2 regions of the Heyndrickxia sp. FSL K6-6286 genome follow, and region 2 is predicted to be linked to the other one. Evidence: riboswitches for the same ligand, from Rfam matches in the RefSeq annotation. Region 2 holds a riboswitch; the other holds the start of a gene.
What was found. Region 2 has a riboswitch for glycine ahead of MHI39_RS14175 (sodium:alanine symporter family protein). Riboswitches for the same ligand answer to the same signal wherever they lie in the genome.

Region 1 (7,781 bases), 870 kb from region 2:
TCGTGAGCTCTATCAATTACAAGGCGGATTTAAAAAATGGACTGGAAAAATAAAATCTAAATAACTTATAAGTAAAAAGACCTCTTCATTAAAAAAGAGGTCTTTTATTTTGGCTATTTTCATATAGTTTGTTGCTTTTGTAAAAACCCAACTACAGGCAGCAAAGTTATAGAAAAAAGCCTTTATTTTATATTATTTTACATATCTTAAAACTGGTTTACGGGCAGCTAAGGTTTCATCTAAACGTTTTACGACTGTAGTATGTGGAGCTTCTTGCACAATCTCAGGATTTTCTTCTGTTTCTTTCGCAATCTGAATCATTGCATCAATAAAAGCATCCAAGGTTTCCTTCGATTCTGTCTCTGTAGGCTCAATCATCATACATTCCTCAACATTTAATGGGAAGTAAATAGTTGGTGGATGGTAACCAAAATCTAAAAGACGCTTGGCAATATCTAATGTACGTACCCCCAATTTCTTTTGGCGCTTCCCACTAAGAACAAATTCATGCTTACAGTGACGATCATACGGAAGATCATAGTATTCTGCTAATCTTCTCATCATATAATTGGCATTGATTACTGCATTTTCTGTTACTGCTTTTAGTCCATCAGGTCCCATTGTTCGGATATATGTATATGCTCGAACATTAATGCCAAAATTTCCATAGTATGGCTTTACACGACCGATTGATTGTGGACGATTATATTCAAATGTATATCGATCGCCTTCCTTAACCAATACTGGTTTAGGTAGGAATGGAATTAAATCCTTTTTCACACCTACCGGACCTGAACCTGGTCCACCACCACCATGTGGTCCAGTGAAGGTTTTATGCAGATTTAAATGAACAACATCAAATCCCATGTCGCCAGGACGTGCTTTCGAAAGGACAGCATTTAAATTTGCCCCATCATAGTATAATTTTCCACCAGCACCGTGAACAATTTCAGCCATCTCTAAAATATTTTCCTCAAATAACCCAAGAGTATTTGGGTTGGTTAACATTAATGCAGCTGTATCAGGACCAACTAATTTTCGTAAATCCTCTAAATCTACTAATCCATTCTCATTAGACTTTACAGTAATCGTTTCAAGACCTGCTACTGTAGCTGATGCCGGATTGGTTCCATGAGCAGAATCTGGTACAATCACTTTCGTTCGATTTACATCACCATTTGCTTCATGATAAGCACGGATCATCATTAATCCCGTCCATTCCCCGTGCGCTCCAGCTGCAGGCTGTAAAGTGACTTCATCCATACCAGTTATTTCAATAAGATGCTCTTGAAGATCATACATTAATTCTAATGCACCTTGAACTGTGTCTTCATCTTGGAGTGGATGAATATGAGCAAATCCTGGAAAACGAGCAACAGATTCATTTATTTTAGGGTTATATTTCATCGTACATGAACCGAGAGGATAGAACCCAGAATCTACACCATGATTTTTCTTTGATAAAGCAGTATAATGACGCATAATATCTAATTCAGATACTTCTGGTAGATTGGGCTCCTCATCACGAATATATTCAGCTGAAAAATATTCACTAATGTCAATATTAGGAACATCAAGTTCAGGAAGACTATAACCGATTCGGCCAGGTTTTGTGAGTTCAAAAATTAATGGTTGATCCACCTTATTCATGGCTATCCCTCAATTCTTTAATAAATTGATCAATTTCCTCTTTTGTACGTAACTCAGTAACAGCAATCAACATATGATTAACCATTTTCGGATAATCTTTGCTTAAGTCATACCCACCAATAATTCCTTTTGCAAGTAATTGTTTATTTACTTCTTTAACAGGCTTATTTAATTTCACGACAAACTCATTAAAGCTTGGTCCATCCAATACAAGTTCAAAACCATTTTGAGAAAATGCTTTTTTCGCATAACAGGCTTTTTGGATATTTTGAACCGCCATTTCTTTCACACCTTTTCTTCCAAGGGCTGTCATGGCTACTGAAGCTGCTAATGCGTTCAATGCTTGGTTAGAGCATATATTAGATGTTGCTTTATCTCGGCGAATATGCTGTTCACGGGCTTGAAGAGTTAATACATAGCCTCTTTTCCCATTTTCATCAACTGTTTCTCCAACTAATCGTCCTGGCACCTTTCTCATTAATTTATTAGTAACTGCAAAGTACCCACAATGTGGACCTCCAAAGCTTTGTGGAATGCCAAACACTTGCGCATCGCCGACGACAATATCTGCACCAAACTTTCCTGGAGGGGTAATAGCACCCAATGCTAGAGGGTTACTCGAAACAATAAATAAACCTTTGTGTTGATGGACTATAGGCTCGAATTCTTTTAATGGTTCAATTCTTCCAAAGAAGTTAGGGTATTGTAAAATCACTGCTGCTACATCTTCATTAATTTCTCTTTCTAATGCCTTTATATCTGTCACACCATTTTCATGTGGAATTTCAACCACATCAATATACTGACCTTTTGCATATGTTTTTAAGACTTCACGTGATTCCGGGTGAACAGTTTCAGAAATAAGGACTTTTTTTCTACGTGTTTGGCCACAGCTGAGCATTGCTGCTTCGGCTAACGCTGTTCCTCCATCATACATAGATGAATTTGCTACATCCATACCTGTTAATTCACATATCATGGTCTGAAATTCAAATATTGCTTGTAATTCACCTTGAGAAATTTCCGGTTGATATGGCGTATACGCCGTATAAAATTCAGATCTACTTATGACATGATCAACAATCGTTGGTATATAGTGATCATAAACACCAGCACCTAAAAATGAAATATTTTGCTTTACATCCATATTTTTTGCTGCCATTTGACTTAATTCTTTAAGTAAGGAGCTTTCAGATTTTGCTTCTTTTATGTTATATAATCCATTAAAACGGACTTTTTCTGGTATATCACTGAATAACTCATCAACAGAGTCAACCCCTATTGTTTGAAGCATTTCTTTCTTATCCTGCTCTGTCATCGGTAGATAACGATGCTTTGTCATATATCTCTCTCCCATCCTATTTTTTAGGTCGTTTATAAAATGGTGTTTGTATTACTTTTGCTTTTAAACGTTTATTACGAATTTCAATATCGATCTCTTGATCTAGTTCTGTAAATTGAATATCAACAAGACCTAAACCAATATTTTTCTTCAATGTAGGGGACTGTGTTCCTGTTGTTACCCAGCCAATTTCTTCGGCTCCTGAGAAGATTTTATATCCATGACGTGGAATTCCACGATCAATCATTTCAATTCCTATGATTTTTCTAGTTAAACCTTTTTCCTTTTGTTCTTTTAATACGGACTTTCCAATAAAGTCAGCGTTCTTAGTCGTTTTCACAGCAAATCCAATCCCAGCTTCAAGGGGACTGATTTCCGCAGTTAATTCTTGACCATATAATGGCAAGGTTGCTTCAAAACGAAGAGTGTCCCTAGCTCCTAAGCCACAAGGAAGTAGCCCTTCTTCCTTTCCGGCAGCTAATAGTTCCTTCCATAATGAAATGGTATCCTCTGCACGACAATAAATTTCAAAGCCATCTTCACCCGTATACCCTGTACGAGAAACTAATGCTGTTATCCCTTTAATACTCACTTCAGGATTAAATTTAAAAAATTTAATATCGGCCAAATTCATGTCATTCACAATCGATTGTAGAATCGTTTCTGCAAGGGGACCTTGAATAGCAATTTGACCAATGCTTGAAGAAATATTTTCTAAAGCGACATCACCTTCCACGTGTTCCTTTAGCCAGTTAAAATCTTTTTCAATATTGCTGGCATTCACTACAAGGAGGTAATGTTCATCTGAATACTTATAAACTAATAGATCATCAACAGTACCACCATTTGCATTGCACATGGCATTATACTGTGCACCATGAATGGCAATCTTTGAAATATCATTTGTCATGACTTTTTGTAAAAATGCTGTACTGTCTTTTCCTTTAACCGTTATTTCACCCATATGGGATACATCAAATAAACCAGCTTTCGTACGAACTGCTTCATGTTCTTCTTTAATACTCGAAAATTGTACTGGCAATTCCCATCCACCAAAATCAATTGTTTTGCCACCATATTCTTTATATACATCATATAATGGTGTTCTCTTTAATTCTGACATTGATGATCCCCCTATCAATATAATTAAATTTGGCATTCTTCCACTTTCAATTAATTTCAAAGATTTAGACATAAAAAAGGACAGAGAAAACCAATTTTTAAATTAGTCTCTGTCCTGGCACCTGAAAGTTTACCTTCACATTTGTTCCGATACGATTGCTTTGAAACATATGAAAAGGATTTCCCCTTTGGTGGCTCCTAAATAGAAAGCACTCTCCAGAGTTGCGTCATACAAGAGTCTTTTTGCCTGAGAGATTCATAATTATTTATTATTTGCTCCTTCGGCGTCGCACTTAAGCGATCTCTCCCCCTGTAATCATTCGCCTATATTTAATTGAAAAATGGATATACTACTAAAATAAGCTTTTTATTCATTTTTAAATCCTTTTCAAGCTATATCCATCCTATCATTATTCATTATTTTCAGCAATCATTTTTCTAGCATTTTCGAACAAAAAATACACCTTTTACAAAAGAATTCTTGCAAGAAAAGGCATACATTTTATTTATAACACTAAAATACGAACATTTCTTTTATAAATTATTTTTTTATTCGTCTATTATTCATGTATATCTATATCGGACTGAATGATGAGGTGGTTTTATGTCAATAAAAATAAATTTTGATCACTCATGGAGTAAGGGTTTAGCAGATCGATTCGTAAAGGATGGTCCCTGGGGAAATTGGCAATTATATGATTTAGCAATCCAGATGGAAAAACAACAAATTATACCTGAGTTTGAAGGATTACAATGCACAAAACACTTAGCAAACTTAAAACCTTTGCCACACCAGCTAGAAGTTGCAAAACAAGTTGTTGAAAATATGAATGGCAAAGCCATTTTGGCAGATGAGGTTGGATTAGGAAAAACAATTGAAGCCGGATTAATTTTAAAAGAACTCATGATCCGGCGTCTTGTAAAAAAAGTGTTGATCCTTGTTCCCGCCTCTTTAGTCTCTCAATGGGCGTTTGAATTGAACACAAAATTCTATATTCCAGCAGTTGCTCAGAAAAAAAGCTATGTTTGGGATCAATGTGATTGCGTGATTTCTTCCATCGATACCGCAAAACGATCTCCACATCGGGAAAAAATTTACGAGCAAAGTTATGATTTAGTCATTATTGATGAGGCGCATAAATTAAAAAATCATAAAACAAAAAACTATGAATTTGTGCAAAATCTCAAAAAAAAGTTCTGTCTTTTGCTAACAGCGACTCCAATCCAAAATCGTATTGATGAGATTTTTCATTTAGTATCACTTTTAAAACCTGGTCATCTTGGTAGTCAAACGAACTTTTTTGAAAAATATAAAAGTGGTGAAAGGTCGACAAAGGATGAAGAACGTTTAAAAGAACTAGTTAATAAAGTAATGATCCGCAATCGTAGAATAGATACAGGGATTGAGTGGACTAAACGTCATGTTAAAACTATTTTAATTGATTTTTCTAAAGAGGAAAGAGATTTATATGATTCCATCCAACTATTGAAAACTAATGATCAAGCATATGGCCCAGGCGGTTTTTCTATGATGACTTTACAACGCGAAGCATGCAGTAGCAGGGAATCTGTCTACTATACATTAAAAAACATGTTGAAAAAATACGAAAATCCATCGCCTCTTTTTACAGAACAGATTTCACTTTTATTTAAAAAAATTGAAGCCGTTAAACAAAATTCAAAAGCTGAGAAAACTTTAGAATTAATAAAAAATATAAATGATAAAGTCATTATTTTCACTGAATATCGAGCTACACAGCTTTATTTGCAATGGTTTTTAAAGCAACATGGAATTAGCTCTGTTCCGTTTCGCGGCGGATTTAAACGTGGGAAGAAGGACTGGATGAGAGAATTATTCCAAAAACATGCACAGGTTTTAATTGCAACCGAGGCTGGTGGGGAAGGAATTAACCTACAGTTCTGCCATCATATGATTAATTTTGATTTACCTTGGAATCCAATGAGATTAGAACAACGAATTGGACGTGTACATCGTCTAGGTCAACAAGAAGATGTTCATATTTATAATTTAGCTACGAAAAATACGGTCGAAGATCACATTCTTAAACTTCTTTATGAAAAAATAAATTTATTTGAACGTGTAATTGGAGAATTAGATGACATTTTAACAAGGTTGGAGTTTGGAAAATTAGAAAATCATTTGCAAGACATCTTTCAGAACTCACGAACTGAAGGAGAAATGAAAATTAAAATGGATAATTTAACAGAAATGATACAGTTTGCCGAAAGTATAAAAGAAAAAGAAGGAGGTAATTTCGGTGCAGCAGCAGGAAATTCATCAATATCTTAGTCAATATTTTGAAGCAAACGAGTGTGAGATTATTGAAAGTGAAGCTGGTTACTTAACCGTTCAGTTAACAAAGGAACTTGATAAAGAATTAATGAATCGTCCTTTTTACTGGCATTATTTAGAGAAAACAGGTGGAATCCCTAACCCAATGAAATTAACTCTGATTACTGATCAAGAAAAAGCTCCTGATCAAATCAAAGGCGAGGTCATTCATTTTGGTTCTCCTCGTCTTCATCAAATTTTTCAATCGACGAAGAATTTTGCAAAATATATTCGATTATATGAAATCTCTCAAACTATGCCCAAGCAACAAACACCTTTATATCCATGGCTAGGAATGAATATAAAAATTTCTTATCAATGTGATCGGAAACGTGATGTTTTCCGGTCATTTGGTTTAAACCTTATTAACGGTATACTCATCGAACAATTTCATGAAAAACTGACAAAGAAAGTGCTATCCCCTAAAATTCCAGATTTTAGTTTTACCTTAACACCAATTATTATGCCTACAAGTGGTGTAACTAGAATTGAAAATTTTTTAAGACAGGAAATTATGAAGGAAGATCATTCATGGGCAGAAGAAGCAAAACAGCGTTGGAATGAGGATTTATCTTTATTAGATCATTTTTATGAAGACATCGAAGAAAAACCGGAAGCTTATTTAACAGAAAAAGAAGCGTTAAAACATCAATATGAACCTTTCATTACAATTGAAATTATCAATGGTGGACTGTTTTATTTGATGGATAATCATATATATGAAGAGAACTAACAAGTGAGGGAACACCTAAGCATCGCCATAGCACTCAAACAATTCACGACTTTAATCATTTCCATTGTGGATTAAATTGAAGTAATCAACAATCTTCATTGTAAGCCGTAGTGTAGAATCTTTATAATAAAGTCTGTTCGTATGAAGGACTTGCTGGTCTCAACCCATTATATTATTAGTTAAACATTCTCTAAATAGCAACAGGTTTGAGAAAAGTGCCTAATATACATATAAGATTATTTGTTGCGTCTGTAAAAGCCCTACTGCCGGCTTTTACACCTAATAATAGGACAGCATTCTTTCTAAGTTTTCAGCTCTTTTCTCAGTAGAATAAAGGATTTGGCTGTCTTCAACGTATTTTTAATTAGTTAAAAAATTCTCTGAATAGCAACAGGTTTGAGAAAAGTGCCTAATATACATATAAGATTATTTGTTGCGTCTGTAAAAGCTCTACTGCCGGCTTTTACACCTAATAATAGGACAGCATTCTTTTAACGTTTGTAGCTCTTTTCTTAATGAAGGATTTGGCTGTCTTCAACCTATTTTTATTAGTTAAAACATTCTCTAAGTAGCAACAAGAT
Region 2 (7,781 bases):
TCCATAAATATTCCCACCAAAACCTTTTACAAATTTTTCAGCATGGTCTCGATTTTCAAAAGTAATAATGTGCGGCTGGCAGCAGGAAATATTCAAGCATGTATCCAAAACATACCATGTTAGAAGTGCACTAATTGTTGTATTGGTGAAAAAATCATGACAAATTGCTTGTAGTACTTCATCTCCCAATTGACGATGTCGTAATAAACCACAATGTGCACAGCAAGCTGTTTCGATTTTGTCATTGGCAAGAATTAAGCGATACGCCATTTTCTGATTATTTGGTTTGTGGCAAAAAACACAATGGCTATGATCTGGTAAACTAGACTCTTTCTTTTCAATTAAGGAAATTCCACCAAATGTTTTCGTCACTAACCCTTCTTCAACTAATGGTTTAATATCCCGATATATCGTCATTTCTGATACATTAAATTGTTCGCTAAGTTCACTAATCTTCAATGTTTTTTTCATTTGGATAAGTAATTTTATTTCTCTTTGTCTTTCGATTGGTAACAATACAATCACCTCTCTTTTAACTTTATGTTCCCTTTTAACAAACAATCACAAATTAAAAAACAAAGCTTCTGTTTACCTTTTCCCATTATATACTAAAATCACCTATATACTTGTGATATTTATGTGAACTTATGTTGCAATCAAACATAATATAACAAATAATAAAAGATTCCCATAATGTGAGAATCTCTATTTTATAAAAAAATTGTTCTAAGTCTTTTTTAGTTACCGGATAAATACAGGTGCCAGTTATGCTTTTTTTGTCTGCTTAAAGTTTTTATACTTAAGGATTTTCTCTACTATTGTATCTCGCAATATAAGTCGATTAGATGCAAGCATATAATAACAAAGTCCTTCATCATTTCTTCCTAACCTAAAAAAGGCTGCAATAGATCATTCTATTAACAGCCTTCTAGATTAATGGTTTATTTTATCAATTTCTTGGTCTCCATAACAACCACACTGCTTAATCCAACTAATCCGATTAAATTCGGAATTGCCATGAGGCCATTAGCTATATCAGAGAATGTCCATACAATTCCAAGTTTTAAATTTGCTCCAACTGCTATCATCATGATAAATATATAACGATAATAACGAATCGCTTGACGACCAAATAAATACTCGATACATTTTTCGCCATAGTAAGACCAGCCTAAGATGGTAGAATAGGCAAATAAAATAATAGCTATTCCAAGTACCATACTTCCTGCTTGTCCAAATACTGATTGAAAAGCTAAAGTAGTTGCTTCGACTCCTGTCTTTCCTGACTCCCAAGCACCTGTTGTAATTAACACAAGGCTTGTAATGGTACAAACGATGAATGTATCTAAAAAGGTTCCCGTCATTGAAACTAGGGCTTGTTTTGCCGGAATATCTGTTTTAGCTGCTGCTGCAGCAATCGGCGCACTTCCTAATCCCGCTTCATTGGCGAATACTCCTCTTGCCACCCCCATTTGAATAGCTGAAGCAATGGTTGCTCCAACAAAGCCACCAGCAGCAGCCGTTCCATTAAACGCACCAGAAAAGATTAGCGAAAACGCCTTTGGAACTTGATCCAGATGATAAATGATAATAATTAAACCTGCTATAATATATACAAAGGCTTTTATGGGAACAAAATAGCCTGTCACCTTGCCTATCGCTTTTACTCCTCCTAGGATAACAATAGCAATAAATATCGCCATTACTATACCACTAATTAAGGGTGAGACTGAAAAATTAATTCTCATTGCCTCAGCTACGGAATTAGATTGTACTAAATTTCCTATCCCAAAAGAGGCGGTGGCACCAAAAATAGCAAACAAATTCGCTAACCATTTTTGCTTAAGCCCTTTTTCTAAATAATACATGGGGCCTCCTGAATATTCGCCATTTGAACCAATGATACGATATTTTACAGCTAGAATGGCCTCTGAATATTTGGTAGCCATGCCAAAAAGCGCTGTGACCCACATCCAAAAAACTGCACCTGGACCACCAATTGTTATAGCCGTTGCCACACCGGCAATGTTGCCCATACCAATCGTTGCTGCCATCGATGTCATAAGTGCTTGGAAATGACTAATATCTCCTGTCGTGGACTGATCTTCAGATCGACCAAAAGCCAATCGAAGAGCATGAAATAATTTACTAAACTGTAAGCCTTTCAGACGTACAGTAAGAAGAATTCCTGTACCTACAAGCAGGATTAATGTTGGAATTCCCCATACATAATCATTGATGTGATCTAACACTTGACTTACTCTTTCCATATCTATTCTCCTTTACAAAATAAAAAACCACTTCATCTAATGAAATGGTCTCTGGAGAACAAGGCAAAGAAAAAGAAACCGATTCGGTATCGGTCTTTCTCGCTTGTCTCTGTCCTTTTTACCTGAGAGATTATCCCGTCTCTATTAAAAGACGGATTTACTCCTTCGGTGCTCGTTTTCCTCCAATGGGAGGGAGTCTCTCCAGAGATTCGTCCCCGTATAGTTTACTTATTGATTAAGACCTGAGAGTTTCAAAGCTGTCCGACCAGCTCCTTGCCCCATCGGTAGATCGATACGACCTTCTCCTACACGGTTCATCCGAATGCTATGAAATTAATAAAATTAATTATAAACGTATAAAACGATAAGTCAAGAATGATAATTTGGTAGAATAATATTTTTGATAAGATGGTTCCATCCACTTTTTGTAAAAAAACTCTTTCAATCGATTCATTTTGATTGTAAAATAATGTTCAGAATGTAAAAACACAATTCGGTTGGTAGTCCGAATGCATCACATATGATGTCAGTAACCTTCCCCTCCTCGGGATGTCCGTCATTCTAATATTTATTAGAGGAGGGACTATCATGAAGTTAACCATATACTATGATGGTCAATTTTATGTAGGACTTGTTGAAACTGTATCGAATCATCATTTAAAAGCCTATCGTTATATTTTTGGAAATGATCCTAAAAATCATGAGGTATTAGACTTTATTTATCAAGACTTACCTCGGTTAATTGCAAACCAGCAACAAAAAGGAATACCGGTTGAAAAAAAATCTTTAAAGAAAATTAATCCAAAGAGACTTCAAAGGATGGTATCAAAAGAATTAAAGCAACTAGGTACTTCAACAAAGGCACAGGATGTTATAAAAGAAGAGTACACACAACGTAAAAAAGAAAAAATAATAAGAAACAAACAATTTAAAGAGGAACAAAAGGAATTAAAAAGAAAGTTAAAAATTCAAAAGAAGAAAAATAAACACAAAGGTAGATAACATGATTTCAAGCTAACTAACAATTAACCTTGTTAGTTAGTTCTTTTTAGTGCTCATTTGCAAAACACTGCTACCTAACTCCCTGCCCTATTTTAATTGGTTCGAAGCTTCTTCCTTTCCCAAACTAAACCCTTCAAATAATTGTCCTCCAAAGGGTTCTAAAATGTGATTAACTAGACATATCACCTTATTTTTATCTCCCGTTTTATAATAAGTATCAAACGCATCTACAAATAATTCAGCAAAATGAATATCATAATTTTTTAATGCCCGAACGGTCCATTTGGATGTGCCGACCCAGTGTTGATTCGTTCTCAAAACAAATTCACTTACCAATTCAGCTAAACTATTTGCAATAAATATTCCTTCTTCTCGTTTTAAACAACCAATATAATCTTCCAGTGTATCCGTTAAAAAATATCGTTTTATACGTATGATCTCCTCAGACCACTTTCCAGGTCCATGCGCTAAAAGTACATTCGCTTCATTTTTAATTGTCGCGATGATTCCTTCGTCTTTTATTACAATCCCTTCTGAAACCATTTTTGGTAAAGAAGGCATTGCTCTGTCCCTATCACTATGAAAAAAAACTTGATAAGATGTTAAGTTATGTACAAAAGTTTCAATTGCCCAACCATACTCTATGAAAGATTCTCGATACGAAGAAGAAAAGTTTTTATCAAAAATCACAACATCAAGATCAGATGTTTCCGTTTCTTCACCACGAACAACACTACCTGCCAAAACTGCAGCTTGGCACTTAGGAAAATTCCTATTTACAAATTTTAATGCAGCATCCTTAGGACTTAACCTCATTATCATCACCTCAACAAAAATTAATCTAAACCTATGCTTATTTCGTCATCATACCTTTTACTTCATCGATTGCTTTTGTTTCATTTACTTTTTTAAAAGCCTCGATACTATCAATAAAATAGCTTTTAGCCTTCATTTGCTCTCCTTTTGATTTGAATATTTCTCCAAGGCCACGATAAGAACATCCTAGACAAATCATGTCTTGGGATAGATGTGCAAAGTGTAGTAATTCTTTCATAAATTTTTCAGCATTAAGGTAATCTTTTTTATAGAGATTGTTTTTGTAAAGATTGTTGCTTCTGTAAAAGCCCTATTGCCGGCTTTTACACCTAATAAAAAATTCAGTGGTTCTTATGAGCTTGTTGCTCTTTTCTCAGTGAAATAAGGGGGTGAAACCTTTTCAACTGGATATGTATAAATAAACACTTAACTTAAATAGTAACAATATTTCAGAAAAGAGCCTTTATTTAAAAATATCATACCTTGTTCATAAAAATTTGCCGACATGCCTACAAAAAAATCCGGAAAATATTTTTCTAACATTTGTTGTTCATTTTGAAATAGGAGGAGTGCCTCATTAAAATTTTTTGCAAGTCTTTCTACCATTCCAAGTTGATGTAATGCAATAGCTTCAAATTTTTTATTTAAAGATGATTGGGCAATTTCGATCAATTCCATATATATTTTTCTTGCCCCATCAAAGTCATTATTATGGCTTTTCACATAACCTAACCCATGCAGTATATTACGATATTCCTGCGATTTCTTATCTTGTACTTCTCTTAAACATTCACGATATATTTGCTCAGCCTTGTCTAATTCCCCGTTATCAAAATAAGTAAATGCTTGATTTATTTTCTCATTCATTTTCTTCATTGCTTAATTGTATTTCCCACATTCTTTTCTTTATAAAATAACGCTTTTAAAGCAAATTTAGGTAAAATTAATTGTCTCCTCCATCTTGATGGTTGCTGGATTAATCGATAGAGCCATTCTAGATTTAACTTTTGCCATATTAATGGTGCTCTTTTAACTTTACCTGAAATAATGTCAAGACTTCCCCCTACACCAATCGCAATCTTAGCATTCAGCTTATTTTTATACTTGTATATAAAGTGTTCAGCTTTTGGTGCACCTGTTGCAACAATCAAAAAATCAGGTCCTAAAGAATGTATTTCTTCAACAATCCTTTGTTCCTCTTCATCCCTATAAAATCCATGATGCCTACCAAGAATGGTCACTTTTGGGTATTTTGAATGGATGATATCCATTGTTTTTAAGCTAGTTTGTTCATCTGCCCCTAAAAAATAAAAAGACCATTTTTTCAGATTTCCCATTTCTAGTAACCTAATTAACATATCACATCCAGTCACTCTTTCCGGAAGCTGCTCCCCTTTTATCCTAGATACCATAATAATCCCAATACCATCCGCTGTAACCAGCCCAGCTTCATCAATAATTTTCCTTAATTGCTGATCACTTTGGTATGACATAACGATTTCAGGATTACCAGTAACTACATGAAAGAGCTCTGATTTGTTTCTATTTACAACATCATTTAGAATTTGTAGACTCTCATTTAATGTAAGTTTTGGAAATGAGATTCCCATAATTTTAGCTGATTGATTCATTTTGCCATTCTCCTTTTTTCAGTTCCATTTTTTTACCTCGATCTTCCTACATTCTTTAAAGTCCCACTTTTCTCCTTCATTTAATACTCAAATAAATTTATATACTAAGTTGAAAACAAATTATTTCAACATCTAATAATTAAATGTTAAAATAAAACTGTAAAAGGTTCTTTATTAAGAAATATGGATTATTTAAAACCTTTTATTATTTTTATATTTAAGGAGATTAAAAGATGGGACGAGTAGAAGGAAAAATTGCTTTAGTAACTGGTGGAGCATCAGGTATCGGCTTATCAGCAGCTACCTTATTAGCAAAAGAGGGTGCTAAAGTTGTCATTGGTGATTTCAATGTAGAAGGTGCAACTGAAGCCGCAGAAAGAATTATTCATTCAGGTGGAGAGGCAATTGGTATATTTTTAGATGCTTCCAAAGAAGACTCTATCAAAAAAGCGGTGGATATAACTGTTGAAAAATATGGAAAAATTGATGTTCTATATAATAATGTAGGCTTAACAAATCTACAAAAAGATGTAGATGTAGTCAATATGGATCTTGAAGAATGGGATCGATTGATGAATGTCAACACTAAAAGTGTATTACTTGGGAGTCGATATGCCATACCACATATGATTAAAGCTGGTGGCGGATCGATTATAAATACTGCATCTATGGCTGCTTTTGCAGGAGATGCAACCCGTTCAGCCTATGGAGCATCAAAGGCTGCAGTAGTAAATCTTACTCGTTATATCGCTGCACAGTATGGAAAGAATAATATTCGCTGCAACAGTGTAGCACCTGGACTTATTCTAACACCAGCTGCAAAGAATAATATGCCAGAACCAGTATTAAGTATTTTTGAAAAATACAATGCCCTACCATATCATGGAGAAGCTGATGATATTGGTTATACGGTTCTTTTCCTAGCCTCTGATGAATCAAAATTTATTACTGGACAAACCATCCAAGTTGAAGGTGGCCATTACATGGCAAATCCAAGTATTGCTGATTTTCAAGCGTTAATAGGTTAATTAATTGTTAGGCATCATATATATTTATATGTCTTTATATTTTCCATGAATATATGGTGTCTAACATGCCCTAGTGACTGCATATCCCAAAAATAAACTTGAAGGCTCTCCTTCTCTTTTTAGTCTTTTTAAATCCTTCCTCCGAGTCAATAATCCAAACTGTTTTTGATACCCAAATTCTATAATAATCAAATTTTTATGTAACTTGCACTCATATACATTTTGATCAAATCCATATAACAATCGTAGAGATGAAGTATTCGTACCAAACCGTTTTGCACCGATCTCAAGTATTGAGATATTCATATTAATTCTCCCTTTTTCGAGATTATTTATCCAAAAGGCATTCATTACATTTTCCGAAATATTCACTATACAAGTCTTTAAACACTTTTACACTATTTAAAAATGCTTGATTATATTGACCATTGTCCTCTACCGACCAACACGTAGCTAACACAGCATGTGCATAACCCCATAATAGAATTCTTTCTTTATTAAGTTTTAATACTTCTACAAATACGTTAATCCTCTTATTTATTACCTCTAACACATTTTCATCTGGAAGATTGTTTAATAAAAACTGGATAATATCATATTCTCTTTCACCAATTAATCCTTTTGGATCGATGGCAATCCATGAGTCATTTCCATCATTTAAGATGTTGTAATGATGAAAATCACCATGAAGTAAAAACAATTTCTCCTTCTTACTATTCAATAAACTAAAGGTGTTTACTGCGTGATAAAGATCTTTCTTTGAAAATGGACCGAAACCATTAGGGTGCTTATTATAAATTTTCCAAAACTGCTCTTCTCTCTCAGAAATTTTTGGGATATAAGCACTTTTAGGTACATGAGTCCATAATTTTTTAGCTATATTTGCAGCAATATATGTTTTTTCTACATCATTATCTAGAGTAGCAAGTGTATTCCCTGGATGTAGCCTTTCTAAAATAAGAATTCCTTTTTCAAGGTCTACATCGAGCATTTTCACCATGCCTCTTCCATCAAATAAAGATAGTGCCTCTACC

Region 1: linked by a shared signal. The riboswitch ahead of gcvT (glycine cleavage system aminomethyltransferase GcvT) and the one ahead of MHI39_RS14175 (sodium:alanine symporter family protein) in region 2 are both predicted to bind glycine.

What each region holds. Positions count from the first base shown of each region.
Region 1 is NZ_CP152029.1:1,932,808-1,940,588, reverse strand. It holds gene MHI39_RS09765 (rhodanese-like domain-containing protein) at 1-64, shown strand, start outside; gene gcvPB (aminomethyl-transferring glycine dehydrogenase subunit GcvPB) at 193-1,650, opposite strand; gene gcvPA (aminomethyl-transferring glycine dehydrogenase subunit GcvPA) at 1,643-2,992, opposite strand; gene gcvT (glycine cleavage system aminomethyltransferase GcvT) at 3,009-4,115, opposite strand; glycine riboswitch at 4,340-4,434, opposite strand; gene MHI39_RS09745 (SNF2-related protein) at 4,719-6,425, shown strand; gene MHI39_RS09740 (YqhG family protein) at 6,394-7,200, shown strand.
Region 2 is NZ_CP152029.1:2,803,684-2,811,464, forward strand. It holds gene MHI39_RS14170 (DeoR family transcriptional regulator) at 1-516, opposite strand, end outside; gene MHI39_RS14175 (sodium:alanine symporter family protein) at 942-2,270, opposite strand; glycine riboswitch at 2,370-2,485, opposite strand; gene MHI39_RS14180 (YjdF family protein) at 2,859-3,272, shown strand; gene MHI39_RS14185 (nucleotidyltransferase domain-containing protein) at 3,360-4,088, opposite strand; gene MHI39_RS14190 (hypothetical protein) at 4,126-4,326, opposite strand; gene MHI39_RS14195 (tetratricopeptide repeat protein) at 4,515-4,964, opposite strand; gene MHI39_RS14200 (WecB/TagA/CpsF family glycosyltransferase) at 4,961-5,719, opposite strand; gene MHI39_RS14205 (SDR family NAD(P)-dependent oxidoreductase) at 5,953-6,747, shown strand; partial or broken gene MHI39_RS14210 (DUF3977 family protein) at 6,818-6,934, opposite strand; gene MHI39_RS14215 (aminoglycoside phosphotransferase family protein) at 7,076-7,781, opposite strand, start outside.